DNA from 2 places in the Streptomyces sp. NPDC093598 genome. Region 2 is predicted to be linked to the other one. Evidence: predicted binding sites of a transcription regulator. Region 2 holds the regulator's gene; the other holds the start of a gene.
What was found. The regulator HspR, encoded in region 2, represses chaperone genes until heat shock. The targets are predictions, from matches to a motif close to TTGAGNNNNNNNNNCTCAA.

Region 1 (7,976 bases), on a different contig from region 2:
CCGATGCCATTCGACGATCGCGTGCTCGCGCTCCACCACCGTGATCCCTCCCCAGCGCGGGTCCGCCGCGGCGTGCGCCAGGGAGAAGCCGACGCCGAGTCCGCCGATCAGGACGTCGGGGCGGTCCCGGCCGGCCAGGGCGTCCAGTGCCGCGTCGACCAGCCGCCGCTCCGAGCGGCCGTCGGAGGTGTCCATCAGGAAACAGCCGTTGGCGATGATCTCCAGCCGGTCACCGTGCCGTCGCAGCACCACCTCACCGTGCGGGCCCTCGCGACGGTCCAGCACATCGGGAATGTCGTACGGGGTAGGCATGGGGGCATCCTCGCAGGGGAGGGGGGTGTGGCGCCTCGCATTTCGCCGTGCCCCGCGGGGGACGCGGGGTGAGGCTTTCGGGTTGCTGTGAATCGGCACTCGCGTGGCGCGGGTCACAGACAGCGGAGTGTCCGGGGCGAAGGCTGGGACATGACGGAAAGGAGCGCCCGTTGACGCAACGCACCGCGCCGCCCCGGGAGACGGCCGAACCGTCGCCGCAAGGCGCGCCCGGCGGCGACGGTTCGGGGCTGCTGGACGGCGTGCCGCGGCAGCGGGGCCCGCGCGAGGCGGTCGGCACGCGCGTACCGGAGCCCGCTCTTGCGGCAGGGTCCCGGCTGTGCACACCGCGCCCCTGGCGGCTGCTGCCCACCCCCACGGGAACGCCGTTCACCTTCGGCTACGCGATCGTCCTCTGCGTCACCTCGCTGATCACCGCGTACGCGGACCCGGCCCTGGTGCACGCCCTGCTTCAGGGCTCCAGTACGGATGTGACGCACCTGGTGCGCATGCCGGAGCTGGTGCTGATCGGCAGTGCGCTGTGGGTCGCGGGCGGGGTGACCTCACCCTTCGCCATCGCCTTCGTGCTGGTGCTGACCGCGTTGGAACGACGCCTCGGGGGCCTGCGCACGGCCGGTGTCTTCCTGCTCGGGCACGTGCTGGCCACCCTCGCGACCGAGGTGCCGGTCGGCCTCGCGGTCCTGGCCGGGCACCTCCCGGACAGCTCCCTGCACCGCCTCGACTACGGCGTCAGCTTCGGTGTCGCCGCAGGCATCGGCGCCCTGGCCGGCCTCCTGCCGCTGTGGCTGCGCCTGCCGCTGCTCGCCGGCTTCGGCTGGATGCTGCTCCAGGACCTGCTCGCCTTCACCGACCCGATGACGAACTGGGGGCACCTCATCGCCCTGGGCATCGGGATCGCGACCTGGCCGGTGGTCCGGCGGTGGTACGCGACGCGCCTCGGCACGGGCGGGGGCTGAGCGCGAGGCCCTTCAGGTTCGGGCGGAGGCCGGCGGGCCGTGCTTGGCGCTGGTCAGCGGGGCCACCACCTCCCAGCCCAATGCCTCGTAGAGACCTCGCCCGGCGGGTGTCCCGGCCAGGACGCCGGTCCGTGCCCCCTGCCGGACGGCGACGTGCTGCAACGTCCGCATGACGAGACTGCCCAGACCCCTGCGGCGGTGCTCGGCGGCCGTCTCGACCTGGTCGACGACGGCGGTCTCGCCCGTCGGCGCGATCTGGCCGCGCGCCGCCAGGGACCCGTCCGGCGCGGCCACCATCACACGGGTCACTCCTGCGCGCGACCACTCGCGCAGCCGGTAGCCGTCGGGGGCGGCGGGAGCGCCGTCCGCCGCCAGCGGGATCGTCATCAAATAGCCGGGCTCCGGGTCGATCCACCAGGTGTCGTCCAGCCAGCCGGAGACCACCGAGGGGTCCCGGAACGCCTTCAGCCACACGCCGTCCCCGGTCACCGCCCCGGCCACCTTGCGGACGGTCGTCTCGTCGAGGCCCTCGCCCGTCGCGCCGAACACGTGCCGCGTGACATGCCCGTACATCCCCATGTCGATCGTCCAGCCCCACGGCTCGGGCAGCGGCGGAGCGGCCCCGCGCGACACGACCCAGCCGTTCACCCATGCCTGCACGGTTCCGTCCAATGCCATCCCCTGTAATGAGCGTGAGGCCTGATCATCTATTACGCACAGGACCTTACGCGCCCTCCCGCTCCCGATGTCACGGGTGATCGCTGACAGCGAACAGCGGGTAGGGAACATCCGGCCCCGCTCGAGCATTGAGTCGGCATAGCTCAACTTGACTGCCGAAGGGGAGATCATGGCTTCGACGTCCACACCGCTCACCCTGCCCGTGCTGCCGCTCGACGGCGAGGTCGTGCTGCCCGGCATGGTGGTCCCGCTGGACCTGAGCGATTCCGAGGTCCGTGCCGCTGTGGAGGCTGCTCAGGCCGCTGCCCGGTCAACGCCCGGAAAGCCCCGGGTACTCCTGGTGCCACGCATCGACGGGACCTACGCGAACACCGGTGTGCTCGGCACCGTCGAGCAGGTCGGCCGGCTGGCCGACGGCGACCCGGGCGCGCTGATCCGCGGCCGGGGGCGGGTGAGGATCGGTGCGGGGACGACCGGACCCGGCGCCGCCCTGTGGGTCGAGGGCACCAGCGTCGGCGAGACCGTGCCGGAGCCGTTGCCCGGGCAGGTTGCCGAACTGGTCAAGGAGTACAAGGCCCTCGCCACCGCCTGGCTGCGCAAGCGCGGTGCCTGGCAGGTCGTCGACCGGGTCCAGGCCATCGACGACGTCTCGGCGCTCGCCGACAACTCCGGCTACTCGCCGTTCCTGACCACCGACCAGAAGGTCGAGCTGCTGGAGACCGCCGACCCGGTGGCCCGGCTCAAGCTCGCCACCCAGCAGCTGCGCGACCACCTCGCCGAGCAGGACGTGGCCGAGTCCATCGCCAAGGACGTCCAGGAGGGCGTCGACAAGCAGCAGCGCGAGTTCCTGCTGCGGCGTCAGCTGGAAGCCGTCCGCAAGGAGTTGCGCGAGCTCAACGGCGAGCAGGAGGGCGAGGAGTCCGACGACTACCGCACCCGCGTGGAGGCCGCCGACCTGCCCGAGAAGGTCCGCGAGGCCGCGCTCAAGGAGGTCGACAAGCTGGAGCGGTCCTCCGACCAGTCGCCCGAGGGTTCCTGGATCCGCACCTGGCTCGACACGGTCCTGGAGATGCCGTGGAACGAGCGCACCGAGGACGCCTACGACATCCGGGGCGCCAAGGCGGTCCTGGACGCCGAGCACTCCGGGCTGGAGGACGTGAAGGAACGCATCACCGAGTACCTGGCGGTGCGCAAGCGCCGTGACGACCGGGGTCTCGGCGTGGTCGGCGGGCGGCGCGGCGGTGCCGTGCTCGCGCTCGTCGGGCCGCCCGGCGTCGGCAAGACCAGCCTCGGCGAGTCCGTCGCCCACGCGATGGGCCGGAAGTTCGTCCGCGTCGCCCTCGGCGGCGTCCGCGACGAGGCCGAGATCCGCGGACACCGGCGTACGTACGTCGGCGCGCTGCCGGGCCGGGTCGTCCGGGCCGTCAAGGAGGCCGGGTCGATGAACCCGGTCGTGCTCCTCGACGAGATCGACAAGGTCGGCTCGGACTTCCGGGGCGACCCGGCCGCCGCCCTGCTGGAGGTGCTCGACCCGGCACAGAACCACACCTTCCGGGACCACTACCTGGAGGTCGAGCTGGACCTGTCGGACGTCGTTTTCCTGGCCACCGCCAACGTCCTGGAGGCGATCCCGGAAGCCCTGGCCGACCGGATGGAGATCGTCCGCCTGGACGGCTACACCGAGGACGAGAAGGTCGTCATCGCCCGTGACCACCTGCTCCCGCGCCAGCTGGAGCGGGCCGGCCTCGACAAGGACGAGGTGACCATCGACGAGGGGGCGCTGCGCAAGCTCGCCGGCGAGTACACCCGCGAGGCCGGCGTGCGCACCCTGGAGCGGTCCGTCGCGCGCCTGCTGCGCAAGATCGCCGCCCAGCACGAACTGGGCGAGCGCGAGCTGCCGTTCACCGTCCGCGACGAGGACCTGCGCGACCTGATCGGCCGGCCGCACCACGTGCCCGAGTCCGCCCAGGACCCGGCCGAGCGGCGGACGTCCGTGCCGGGCGTGGCCACCGGGCTCGCGGTGACCGGAGCGGGCGGTGACGTGCTGTTCGTCGAGGCGTCGCTGGCCGACCCGGAGACGGGCGCGGCCGGGCTGACCCTGACCGGACAGCTGGGTGACGTGATGAAGGAGTCCGCGCAGATCGCGCTGAGCTTCCTGCGTTCCCACGGCGCCGAACTCGAACTGCCGGTGGCCGATCTGAAGGACCGGGGCGTGCACATCCACTTCCCGGCGGGCGCGGTCCCCAAGGACGGCCCGAGCGCGGGCATCACGATGACGACGGCCCTGGCGTCCCTGCTGTCCGGCCGGCTGGTCCGCACGGACGTGGCGATGACCGGTGAGGTCTCGCTGACCGGGCGGGTCCTGCCGATCGGCGGCGTGAAGCAGAAGCTGCTCGCGGCGCACCGGGCCGGTGTCACCACGGTGATCATCCCCAAGCGCAACGAGCCCGACCTGGACGACGTCCCGGCGGAGGTGCTGGACAAGCTCGACGTCCACGCCGTCACCGATGTCCGCCAGGTCCTGGAACTGGCGCTCGCGCCCGCGACCAGCGGGGCGGCGCCGGAGGTCCCGGTCGCGGCGTGACGGACGCGATCGGACCGGTGAAGGCCCGGGTTCTCGTGAGGGAGCCCGGGCCTTCGCCGTGTGGTGGCGACCCGGCCCTTCACCATGGGGCGGCCCCGTGGACACGGACGCCCTGACCTGCGGAATACTTGCCGAACTGCGGTGATGGCGGCAGGTGGCGGAAAATTCCAGTACCGGATTCTCACGACCGGGCGACGACCGAGGCAGGGACTGACGTGCGCGACGGCGGCAACGACGACGGACACCGCGACGCCGGTGTGGCCGGAAGCGGTGTGGATCAGCCCGCCTTCCTGGCGCTGGAGCGCGAGCTGACCGTGCTGCTGCGGCGCGCCCGGGCCAGCCAGGGCGAGATGGCCCGTGAGGTCCACCCCGACCTCGAGTCGTCCGCGTACGGCCTGCTCGTCCGGCTGGACGAGTGCGGACAGCAGCGGGCGACCGAGCTCGCCGCCTACATCGGGGTCGGCAAGGCGACGATGTCCCGCCAGCTGCGGGCCCTGGAGGAACTCGGGCTGGTCGCGCGCGAGCCCGACCCCGCCGACGGACGGGCCTGGCTGGTCGCCCTCACCCAGGAGGGCCACGGCCGCGTCCGCCGGGTCCGGGAGGCCCGCCGCGCCCGCTACGCCGGCCGCCTGGCCGACTGGGACTCCCGCGAGGTCACGGAACTGGCCCGGCTGCTGAACCAGCTCAACCGCGGCATGGAGAAGTAGGGCCGGACCCCCTCAGAACTCGACGAACACCACCGTCGCGTCGTCGTGCCTCTTGCTCCTGCCCAGGAACGTCGCGGCGGCGTCCGACCGCTCCAGTGCCCGGACGCGGTCCACCAGTGCCTGTGGGCCCTCCTTGCGGACGAGGTGGAAGCAGTCCGTCCAGTCGCCCTCCTCGAACCGCTCCACCCAGCGCGTGGCACCGTCCGTCAGCGCGGCCAGGGCGCACACCTCTCCGCGGGGCAGGGTGCCGGTCACCGCTCGCCGGGCCACCGAGGGATCCGCGGCGGCCGTGAAGAAGCCGCCCTCCAGGTTGCGGAGCGTGGAGTCCACCAGCGCGTCCGTCGCCAGCGCCGAGCGGGGGAGCAGGGACAGCCGGTCGTCGAGGACGGGGGTCACCACGCCGTCCGGGGACTCCAGGAGAAGAGCCGAGTCCGACAGGACCAGATACTCCACCGTGGCCGGATTCCAGCGGGTCGCGACCACCGTGGCCTGAGGTGTCCGGGGGTGAGAAAGGTCACAGGTTGCGGCGTGTGCGTCGGAGGTACGCGCGATGGCGCGGGACAAGGCGTCGACGAGGGGAACATCCGGGAGTGAAACGGTCAGTTCGGTCAGTGCGCCGCCGAGGCGTGCGGTGAACCAGGGGACGGAATGCAGACAGCCCGTCCCTGCCTTCGGTGGGGTGACCCCGTCGAGGACGACGACCGAACCGCCCTGCCCCGAGGCCGGTAGTCCGACACTGGCGAAGTCCTCGTTGGGGCGGTCGGCGTCTCCCGGCTCCGAGGCGAGTTCAGTTCGCATCCAGCAAGTCTGCACGAGCCCTTCACAAGGGCCGCAAAGGGTCGGCCATGGGTGCCGGACCGGCGCAGCCACGCAGGTCAGGTGCCAGGTTTGGGGTGGAATGATTTGTTCCGGGAAGGCGTGGTGGCGAATACTGCCACCGGCCGTTCCCGTCGTCCAACCGGCGTGCCGCACAAGGCCCCTGCACAGGCCTGCGGAACTTGCCCCTCAACTCCCGTCCGGGGTTCACTCCTTCGGGTGGCGGGTCAGGTGATGCGCGTGCGCCGCCCACCGGCGCTGGGAGGGTCGGGAAGTGTACCGGGAGTACGCGTCAGTTGACGGAGCGTCACCCGGGCCCAAGGGTTCACGAGTCAGGAATGCGAGCACCGGTGCAGAAGACGCGGCCTCGTCGCACAGGCAAGCAGACGGCCCCAGTTCAGGGCGCTGAGCCGACGCCCCCCACCGGCAAGGGCCGCCCCACGCACGTACGCAACCGGCTGATCGTGGCCGTGGCCGTGGTCGCCGCGGCCATCGCCGGTGCCGGCGCCCCGTCCGTCCTCGCCGCCTCCGGGGAACTCCACGACTCCCAGAAGCTGGTGACGCTCGCGGAGCAGACCCAGGACGCGCTCGCCCTCGCGCACTCACTCGCCGACGAGCGGGACGACGTCACCTCCTACATCGCGGCCGGGCGACCCAAGTCCAAGGCCCCCTCCGAGCAGCGCAGCGCCCGGGTGGACCGGCAGGTCGAGGAGCTGCGGTCCGACACCGACACGCCCGCCTCGCTCCGTTCCGACCTCGACGGCATAGCGGCCGTGCGCCGGGCGGCGCTCACCGGCAAGAGCAGCGCCCTCGAAGCGCACCAGGCGTACTCCACCACCATCACCGAACTCCACCGGCTCGCCGAGCAGCTGGCGCAGCAGACGCCGCCGCGCGCGGGTGCCGGCGGTTACGCGCTGGCCGAGCTGGACTCCGCCGTCCAGCAGGCCGCCGCGGCCCGCGGCCTGCTGCTCGCCGCGCTCAGCGTGCCGCGCAGCACCGAGACGGTCATCGACCCCGTCACCGGCCTGCCGACCGAGACCAGCACCTCCTCGGACGCCGAGACCCGGCAGCGCGACGCCCTGAGCGCCGCCGCCCAGCAGGCCCGGTTGCGCTCCGACGCGGCCCTGGCCGACTTCCGCGGCACCGCGCCCAAGCCGGCCCGCGCCTCCTTCGACTCCACGGTCACCGGAACCGAGGTCAACTCCGCCGACAAGTACCTCGCCACGCTGACCGACCAGCCGACGCTCTCCCGCAGCGATCTCGCCACCGGGACCAAGAGGCTGGACGCGGCCCTGTCCGCGCGCGTCGACCTGATGCGGGGCGTGGAGTCGGCCCTCTACGACCGGCGCACCAAGGACCTCGAGGCGCTGCGCGACGACGACGTCACCGCGCTGGAGATCCGCATCGCCGTCCTCGGCGCCCTCATGCTGCTCGCCGTCGGCGTCGCCACGGGCATGGCCCGCAGCCTCACCCGCCCGCTCGCGGTCCTGCGGCTGGGGTCGAAGCGCCTCGCCGAGGCCGACGACCCGGCGGCCGAGGAGCCGGTGAAGTTCACCGGCCGCAACGACGAGTTCGCCCAGGTCGTCCGCTCCGTCAACGCCCTGCACGCGCACGCGGCCGCCCTCACCGAGCGGATCACCACGCTGGAGTCCGACCGCAAGCACCTCGTCGGGCAGCGCCAGAAGATGGCCGACGCCCGCGAGGAACTGCGCGGCGAACTCGCCGAGTCCGCCGCCCAGCTGGAGCGGTTGCGCTCGGCCATCGGCGGGACGTTCGTCAACCTCGCCCTGCGCACCCTCGGTCTGGTCGAGCGGCAACTGGCCGTCATCGAGAACCTGGAGGAGCGCGAACAGGACCCGGACCGGCTCGCCACGCTGTTCAAGCTCGACCACTTCGCGACGGTCA
Region 2 (7,976 bases):
TCCGGCGGGACAGGACCTGCACGACGCGGCGGATCTCCTGGTCCCGGCCGATGACCGGGTCGAGCTTGCCCTCCCGCGCGGCGGCGGTGAAGTCGGTCCCGAACTTCTCCAGGGCCTTGTACTGCCCCTCGGGGTCGGCCGTGGTCACGCGTCGCTGCCCTCGCGTCTTCTGGAAAGCGGCCTGGAGCTTCTTGGCGTCCGCCCCCTGCTGGGACAGCACCTCGCCGGCCGCGCCGCCCTTCGCGGCGAGGGCGATGAGGAGGTGCTCCGTGGAGAGGTACTCGTCGCCCAGGTCCTTGGCGCGGGCCTGCGCGTCGGCGACGACGGCGAGCATCTCGCGGTTGGGCTGGGGCGGCGCGACGGTCGAGCCGGTCACGCTCGGCAGCCCGGCGAGCACGCGCTCCGTTCCGGCGCGCACGGCGGCCTGGTCGGCGTCGACCGCGGCGAGCAGGTCGGTGATGTTCTCGTTGTCCTGGCCCTGGAGCAGCGCGAGCAGCAGATGGGCGGGGGTGAGGTCGGGGTGTCCCTCGGTCACGGCCCGGTTGCTGGCAGCGTTGATCGCGTCCCGGCTCCGGTTGGTCAGCTCGGCGTCCACGTTCGCGTTCTCCTCCTTGCACTGACCCGAACGGCTTGCACAAAGTTGAGTCTAGTGCACTCAAGGGCGGTTCCGGGAGGGCCGGAGGGTCTAAGTTCCGGGCCATGGCGACCAAGTACTCCGTGGACCCGGGCGCTCCGGACCCGTCGTATCTCAGCTTCTGGCGGGAGCGGCACCTGTGCACCCTGACGACTCCCCGCCCGGACGGCACTCCGCACCTGGTACCCGTCGGGGTCACATACGATCCCGAGGCCCGTCTCGCTCGGGTGATCACCAACCGGGCGAGCGCCAAGGTGCGGTACGTGCGGGCGGCCGGGGACCAAGGGGCGGCCGTCGCCGTCTGCCAGCTGGAGGGCCGCCGCTGGGCGACGCTGGAGGGCCGGGCCTTCGTCCACGACGAACCGGACCGGGTGGCCGAGGCGGAACGGCGCTACGCGGAGCGCTACGGCAGGACGCCGTCGCCGAACCCGGCGCGCGTGGTGATCGAGATCCACCTGACACGGGCGATGGGGCGAGGTTGAGCGAAGTGAAAATCCACACCGGTGATCGACTGGATCCAGCCACCACCGGATCGGGTCGATACGCGGAAATGTCCCCGAAAACTGCAGCGGCGTCACCGTGTTCAGGTCACGGTGACGCCGCTGCGGGGGGAAGCACCTGAGCGATCTGTTACGACGGGGGAATCGCGTCAGGCACTGCGGGGGGTGGCAGAGATGGTCCTCGGGGCAGGGGAGTCGGCCTCCACCTGCTGGTGGTCCCGTTGGTCCAGGTTCACAAAGATCATTCCGTACCGTACGGCACATCGCACTGGCTGCGGCGCCCCCCGAGGCCGCCGCAGACACCGGTACGCCCGTACGTCCTCGTCCTCGTCCCGCGTGACGACCACCGGCTCGCCGAACACGGTCACCATCAACGAGTCACCGCTGTGGGGGATGGCGGTGACCAGGTCGATGAAGTGCCAGCCGGAGCGGTAGGCGGTGGCCATTTCACGACGGAATGAGCGGTCGTCGGGTGGAGTGGTCACGGTCAGCTCCCGGATCCGGCTGCCCCGGAGCTCGGCCAGCTGCTGTTCTCCGCTCCGTGAGTGCCGTTCACGGCGACGGACGGCCAGCTGCTGTTCGCCCGAACATCGTCCTTCACATCGGAGAAGCCACTCAGCGCACCGAGGGCTACAACGGCGGAGAAGGCGGCGACAAGCACCGAGCGAAGCATTCTGTTACGCATAGTCGGCTTCGTCCTCACTTGAAGGTCCCCTTTTCCCCCGTCGCATACGACGATGGCTCATTCGGGCACGTCATGGCCACACAATCGATGCATCATGTTCCTGCATGTTCAGGACCCTGGGGGGTGGAGATTTGGCATCAAATCGGACTAAGGAGACACATCCCCATGCGATGACCGAGTGGTGCGACGAGGGCGGCCGTCTGTACGCCACCGCACTGCGCGCCGGACGCATCGCACGCGAGGACGTGGAGCCCGCTCCGTGCCTGATGGAGTTCGCCCTGCTCCACCCCGACCCGGACGACCCGAGCTGGCTGCGGCCGGTGCCCCCCGCGGTCGCCCTGTCCCGGCAGCTCAACCCGCTGGAGCAGGAGATAGCCGACCGCCGGCGCATGGCGACCGGCCTGGCCGAGACCTTCGAGCCGTTCATGGCCCTGGGTACCCAGCTGGCCGCGACCAGTGACGCCATCACTGTGCTGGAAGGCGGCGAACGAATCAACGCCGCGCTCAACATGGCCACTTTGCAGTGCCAGGCGGAGATGCTCACCGTCCAGCCCACCGACCGGATGTCCGAGCGCAGCCTCCTGCGCGGCTTGGAGCGGGACCGGCCGCTGATCGAACGTGGTGTGCGCATCCGCACCCTGTACCAGCACACCGCCCGTTACAACCCCGAGCAGCTGGCCTACGCCGCCCAGCTCTCCAACGGCAAGGCGGAGTACCGCACGATCGACGAACTCGTCGAGCGCCTGATCATCTGCGACGAGTCCGTCGCCTTCATCCCGGCCCGTGACGATCAGCAAGTGGCCCTGGAACTGCGCCACCCCGGTCTGGTCCGCTACCTCATCAAGCTCTTCGAGTACCTGTGGGACCGGTCGGTCCCGCTCAGCACGGGCACGCCGTACGAGACCGCCCGCGACGGCATCACGGAGATCCAGTACTCCATAGCCAAGCTTCTGGTCGAGGGGCACGTCGACGAAGCCATCGCCCGGCGCCTCGGCATGAACGTGCGCACCTGCCGGGCCCACATCGCCAAGCTCGCGTCCGCCCTGGGCAGTGGCAGCCGTGCCCAACTGGGCTATCTCATCGCCCAGTCCGGCATCCTGAAGCAGGACCAGGAAGGAGACGCCGGTTGACCTCGCGGACGCACCGACGCCGTCATCGCCGACCGCCTCGGCATGAGCCGGGCAGTCAGAGCAGGGCGCGAATCGGGTTCCTCACCGGGACGGCGAACGGACGCTCGGGGTTTCTTGACCAGGAGCGCTGAGGGGCGTGGTCGAGTGCTGCGGTCCGTCCAGGCCCGCCTGGGCGATGCGTACGCCGAGTTGCGTACGGCTGGCCGCCCCCAGCGTCTCCGAGAGGCGCGCGATGTGCGCCCGGCACGTCCGGACGCTTATGCCCAGCCGTTCCGCGATGACGGCGTCCTGGTGCCCCTCCGCCAACAGCGCGGCGATGGACTGCTCCCGGTGGGAGATGCCCTCGATGCCCGTGTCGGGGAGCGGGGCCTCGAGCGGGATGGCGAGGCGCCAGAGCCGGTCGAAGACCGTGACGAGGTATTCGACGATCGCCGGATGCCGTAGCTCCAGGGCCATCGTGCGGTCGGTGTTGGCCGGGATGAACGCCACCGTCCGGTCGAAGAGGATCAGCCGGTCGATCACCTCGTCCAGCGTCCGCGCCTCCACCGCGTCGCCCATCAGCTCGAGGTAGTTCAGCAGACCCTGCCCGTGCCGGGCGACATGCGTGTACAGGTCCCTCATCCGCACGCCCCGGCCGCGCAGCGCCAGCGCCCGGTGCAAGCCCTCGGAGAGCTCCGCCTCGCGGCGGATGCCGCCCGGCTGGACCGTGAGCACCTCCGCCGTGCACGCCTGGGTCGCCTCGTCCATCGCGGCCTGGATCCGGGCGAGTCCGTCCAGGACCCGGATCGCCGGGCCCTCCGCCCCCGAGGCGGCCGGCCGCACCTGGCGGCCCAGCCCGGCGTACCACTCGACGGCCGCGACGGCAGAACCCACCCGCCGCTGGCTCGCACTGACCTCGTCGTGCATCCCGCGCAGCAGCCGGGTCATCACCTCCTGCGGAGAGGTCGGCACCAGCCAGTCCATGTCGTCGGGGTCCGGGTGCAGCAGGGCGAGTTCCAGCAGGCAGGGCACCGGCTCCGCGTCCCGGCGCGACACCCGGCCGCGCCGTACGGCCCGGGAGTACACGCGATCCCCGGTCTCGCACAGTCGGTCGGCACCGTGTGGATGCTCATCCGCCCCGTGCCCGGCCATCGCCCATCCCACCCCCGGTTTCGCCGTCTTTCCGCAGCGCAACTATGCGCGGACCGGACGTGCTCCGCAACACGGCTCGACAGCAACCGGACGCCTCGCCGACCCGGTTGATCCCTGTATGCGCAGCCGTGATGCGACCGGGGACGGTCAGTCGTGCCGGGCGGGACGGGAGCCGTCGGGGGCGGCGGCGCGCCACCCCGCCGCGAGGAGGCCGCGGCCGATCGTGCCGGGGGCGTACCGCCTTGCCCCCCTGCCCGTACGGGCGCTTCACATAGCTGGTCTCCGCCTCGCACGCCCGCCGCTCGACCCGCTCTCTGGCGGACCGCTCGCCGGTCGCGTGCACCAGCACGTCGGTCAACGCGCCGAACACTCTCCGAGCGTGCGCGGCAGGCGGTCGATGGGGAACTCCCGCCGGAGGGAGCCTGCCCGGACACGGGGGCCGGTGCCGCGGACGCCAGGACCGGGCCCCGCGGCAGTTTCCGCCGCGCGGCTACTTCAGGCCGATGGCCCGGCACGCCGCCTTGTACTCGGCCGTGCAGATGTCCGACAGCTTGTAGACGTCGTCCGCGACCACCGTGTCCTTGATGTTCTCCTTGGTGAGCGCGACCACGGGCACGAGCTGTGCCGGGATGGCCTTGTCCGTGGGGCTGTCGACCTTGTCGCGGGTGAGGGCGGCGAACTGGATGTCGCGGCCCTGGACCTTGGCGACCGCCATCTCCGCGGCGTTCTCCGCCTCCTGCGGGTAGGACTTGTACACGCTCATGTACTGCTCGCCGCTGATGATCCGCTGCACGGCCTGGAGCTCCGCGTCCTGCCCGGTGATCGGCGGCATTTCGGTCACGCCCGCGGCCTTCAGCGCCTTGACGATGCCGCCCGCCATGCCGTCGTTTGCGGAGTACACCGCCGCGATGTTGTCCTTGCCGATCTTCTGGATCGCGTCGCTCATGTTGGCCTGCGCGTTCTCCGGCTTCCAGTCCTTGGTGTCGAAGGACTCGGCAATCGTCACCTTGCCGTTCAGCTCGGACATCGCCCCGGCCTTGAACTGCTTGGCGTTCGGGTCCGTCGACGAGCCGTTCATCATGACGATCTTGTCGGAGAGGCTCGCGTTCTCGCCGATGGCCTCCAGCAGGGAGCGGCCCTGGACCTCGCCGACCAGCTCGTTGTCGAAGGAGATGTACGCGTCGATCGGGCCCTCGGCCAGCCGGTCGTAGGCGATGACCGGGATGCCGGCCTCCTTCGCCTTCTTCACGCCGCTCGCGATGGCCTGCGAGTCGACGGCGTCCAGCAGGATCACGTCGACCCGGTCGTCGATCATCTGCTGCATCTGGCTCGCCTGCTTGTCCGCGCTCGCCTCGGCGTTGGCGTACTCGACGCGGCCCTTGTCGTTGGTGAGCGACTCGACCTTGCGCTTGATGATGGGGTAGTCGAAGTTCTCGTACCGCGTGTTCGCCTTCTCCGGCAGCAGCAGACCGACGGTGATGTCGTTGCCCTTCGCCGGGCTCGCGTCGTCACTGCTCCCGGTCGCGTTGAGCACGCCGCAGCCGGCGAGCGTGACGGACATCGTGGCGGCGGCCACGGATATGGAGATACGACGACGCATGCGGGGGCTCACTTCGCGTGTGATTCGGACGTGGGCACAGCTTTGTGGCCCATGTGTCTGAAAAGCCAACGCGGACGCGCCGCCAGCGTCAAGCGGAACCACTTAACGAGATGGCAACACCACGCTCCGCAGCAGATGTGAAGACTCTGCGGAATCATCTCCAAGTGCCGTGCACCTGCCGGTCATCCATAGGAGACGCGGAGAAACCGGCCCAAGGCAGACGAAAAGGGCCGGGAGTCAACTCCCGGCCCTTTCGCGTGCGTCACGCGTCAGTCGGACTGCTGCTGCCGCTTCGGCCGCCACACCACCAGCGCGCTGGTCTGCTGCACCTCCTGGTACGGCACCAGGTCGCGGCGGTACGACGCGTGCACCGCCGCCTCGCGCTGCCGCATGGCCGCCGCCGCGCCGTCGAGCGCGTCCTCCAGCTCTGCCACGCGGGACTGGAGCGCTGCGACCTGGTTCTCCAGTTCGATGATGCGCTTGATACCGGCCAGGTTGATGCCCTCGTCCTGCGACAACTGCTGGACGGTGCGCAGCAGTTCGATGTCACGGGCCGAGTACCGGCGGCCACGGCCCGCGGTGCGGTCCGGGGACACCAGGCCCAGGCGGTCGTACTGGCGCAGGGTCTGGGGGTGCAGGCCGGACAGCTGGGCCGCCACCGAGATGACGTAGACCGGGGTCTCCTCGGTCAGTTCATACGGATTGCGCCGACGACCGTCCATCTGACTCATGCTCCCTTCGCGGCCTGGAACAGATCCGCCCGCGGGTCCTCATCCGCGGTCACCTCGCGATACGCCTCGAGTGCGTCACGAGCCTTCCCCGTCAGGTCCTTCGGAACACTCACCTCGACGGTGACCAGGAGGTCGCCGCGGGTGCCGTCCTTGCGGACCGCGCCCTTGCCCCGGGCGCGCATGGTGCGCCCGTTGGGCGTGCCCGGCGGCAGCTTCAGCGTGACCGGCGGGCCGCCCAGGGTGGGCACCCGCACCTCGCCGCCGAGGGCCGCCTCGGTGAAGGTCACCGGGACGGTGACCGTGAGGTTGTCCTCCTTGCGGCCGAACACCGGGTGGGAGTCGACGTGCACGACGACGTACAGGTCGCCCGCCGGGCCGCCGCGCTCGCCCGGTGCTCCCTTGCCGCGCAGCCGGATCCGCTGGCCGTCGCTGACGCCCGCGGGGATGCGCACCTGCATGGTCCGCGAGGACTTGGCCCGGCCGCTGCCCTTGCAGACGTCGCAGGCGTTCTCCGCGATCAGACCGCGGCCCTTGCAGTCCGGGCAGGGGTCGGTGAGGGAGAAGCCGCCGCCGCTGCCCCGGGCGACCTGCCCGGTGCCGACGCAGGTCGGGCACACGCGCGGTGTGCCGTTCTTGTCGCCGGTGCCCGAACAGGCCTTGCAGGGGGACTGCGACGACATCCGCAGCGGGACGGTCGCGCCCTCGATCGCCTCGGTGAAGCTGAGCGTGACCTCGGACTCGATGTCCTGGCCGCGCCGGGGGTGCGTGCGCGTCCCCGGGCCGCCCGCGCCGCCGCGGTTGAACAGGCCCCCGAAGACGTCACCGAGTCCGCCGCCGAAGCCGCCGGCTCCCTGACCGCCGCCCTGGCCGCCGCCTCCGAAGAGGTCGCCCAGGTCGAAGTTGAAGGAGCCGCCGCCCGCGCCGGGCCCCGGGCGGAAGCCGCCGTTGCCGAAGAGGGCGCGCGCGTCGTCGTACTCCTTGCGCTTCTTGGGGTCGCCGAGGATGTCGTTGGCCTCGGAGATCTCCTTGAAGCGCTCCTCCGCCTTGACGTTGCCCTTGTTGGCGTCCGGGTGGAACTCGCGGGCGAGCTTCCGGTACGCCTTCTTGATCTCGGCCTCGGTGGCGTCCTTGGGGACGCCGAGGACCTTGTAGTAGTCCTTCTCGATGAAGTCCTTGGTGCTCATCCTCGACGCCCCTCCTTCCCTTCGTGGTCTATGCCGTCAGCCCTCGTCCGGGCCACCGCTCTCCTTGTCGTCGGCGTCGGCGGACTCGTCCGCCTTGACCGTCTGTGCCCCCGGCTGGGGTTCGGCGACCGCCACCCGCGCGGGGCGGATGGTGCGCTCGCCGATCCGGTACCCGGGCTGCAGGATCGCCACGCAGGTCGTCTCGGTGACGTCCGGCGCGTAGCTGTGCATCAGGGCTTCGTGGATCGTCGGGTCGAAGGGCTCGCCCTCCTTGCCGAACTGCTGCAACCCCATCTTCGCCGCGGTGCTCTCCAGCGACTCGGCGACGGACTTGAAGCCGCCGACCAGTTCGCCGTGTTCACGCGCGCGGCCGATGTCGTC

Region 1: a site for HspR is predicted at 2,093-2,111, ahead of lon (endopeptidase La). Genes of this name have one in related genera too.

What each region holds. Positions count from the first base shown of each region.
Region 1 covers NZ_JBIWIV010000008.1:138,542-146,517, reverse strand. The annotation lists gene ACIRDU_RS23810 (spermidine synthase) at 1-312, opposite strand, end outside; gene ACIRDU_RS23805 (rhomboid-like protein) at 483-1,286, shown strand; gene ACIRDU_RS23800 (GNAT family N-acetyltransferase) at 1,299-1,958, opposite strand; gene lon (endopeptidase La) at 2,134-4,548, shown strand; gene ACIRDU_RS23790 (MarR family winged helix-turn-helix transcriptional regulator) at 4,764-5,255, shown strand; gene ACIRDU_RS23785 (protein phosphatase 2C domain-containing protein) at 5,268-6,053, opposite strand; gene ACIRDU_RS23780 (nitrate- and nitrite sensing domain-containing protein) at 6,422-7,976, shown strand, end outside.
Region 2 covers NZ_JBIWIV010000003.1:483,188-491,163, reverse strand. The annotation lists gene clpB (ATP-dependent chaperone ClpB) at 1-595, opposite strand, end outside; gene ACIRDU_RS14035 (pyridoxamine 5'-phosphate oxidase family protein) at 700-1,116, shown strand; gene ACIRDU_RS14030 (hypothetical protein) at 1,284-1,619, opposite strand; gene ACIRDU_RS14025 (helix-turn-helix transcriptional regulator) at 1,990-2,949, shown strand; gene ACIRDU_RS14020 (LuxR C-terminal-related transcriptional regulator) at 3,031-4,080, opposite strand; gene ACIRDU_RS14015 (sugar ABC transporter substrate-binding protein) at 4,571-5,680, opposite strand; gene ACIRDU_RS14010 (heat shock protein transcriptional repressor HspR) at 5,950-6,402, opposite strand; gene dnaJ (molecular chaperone DnaJ) at 6,408-7,595, opposite strand; gene grpE (nucleotide exchange factor GrpE) at 7,632-7,976, opposite strand, start outside.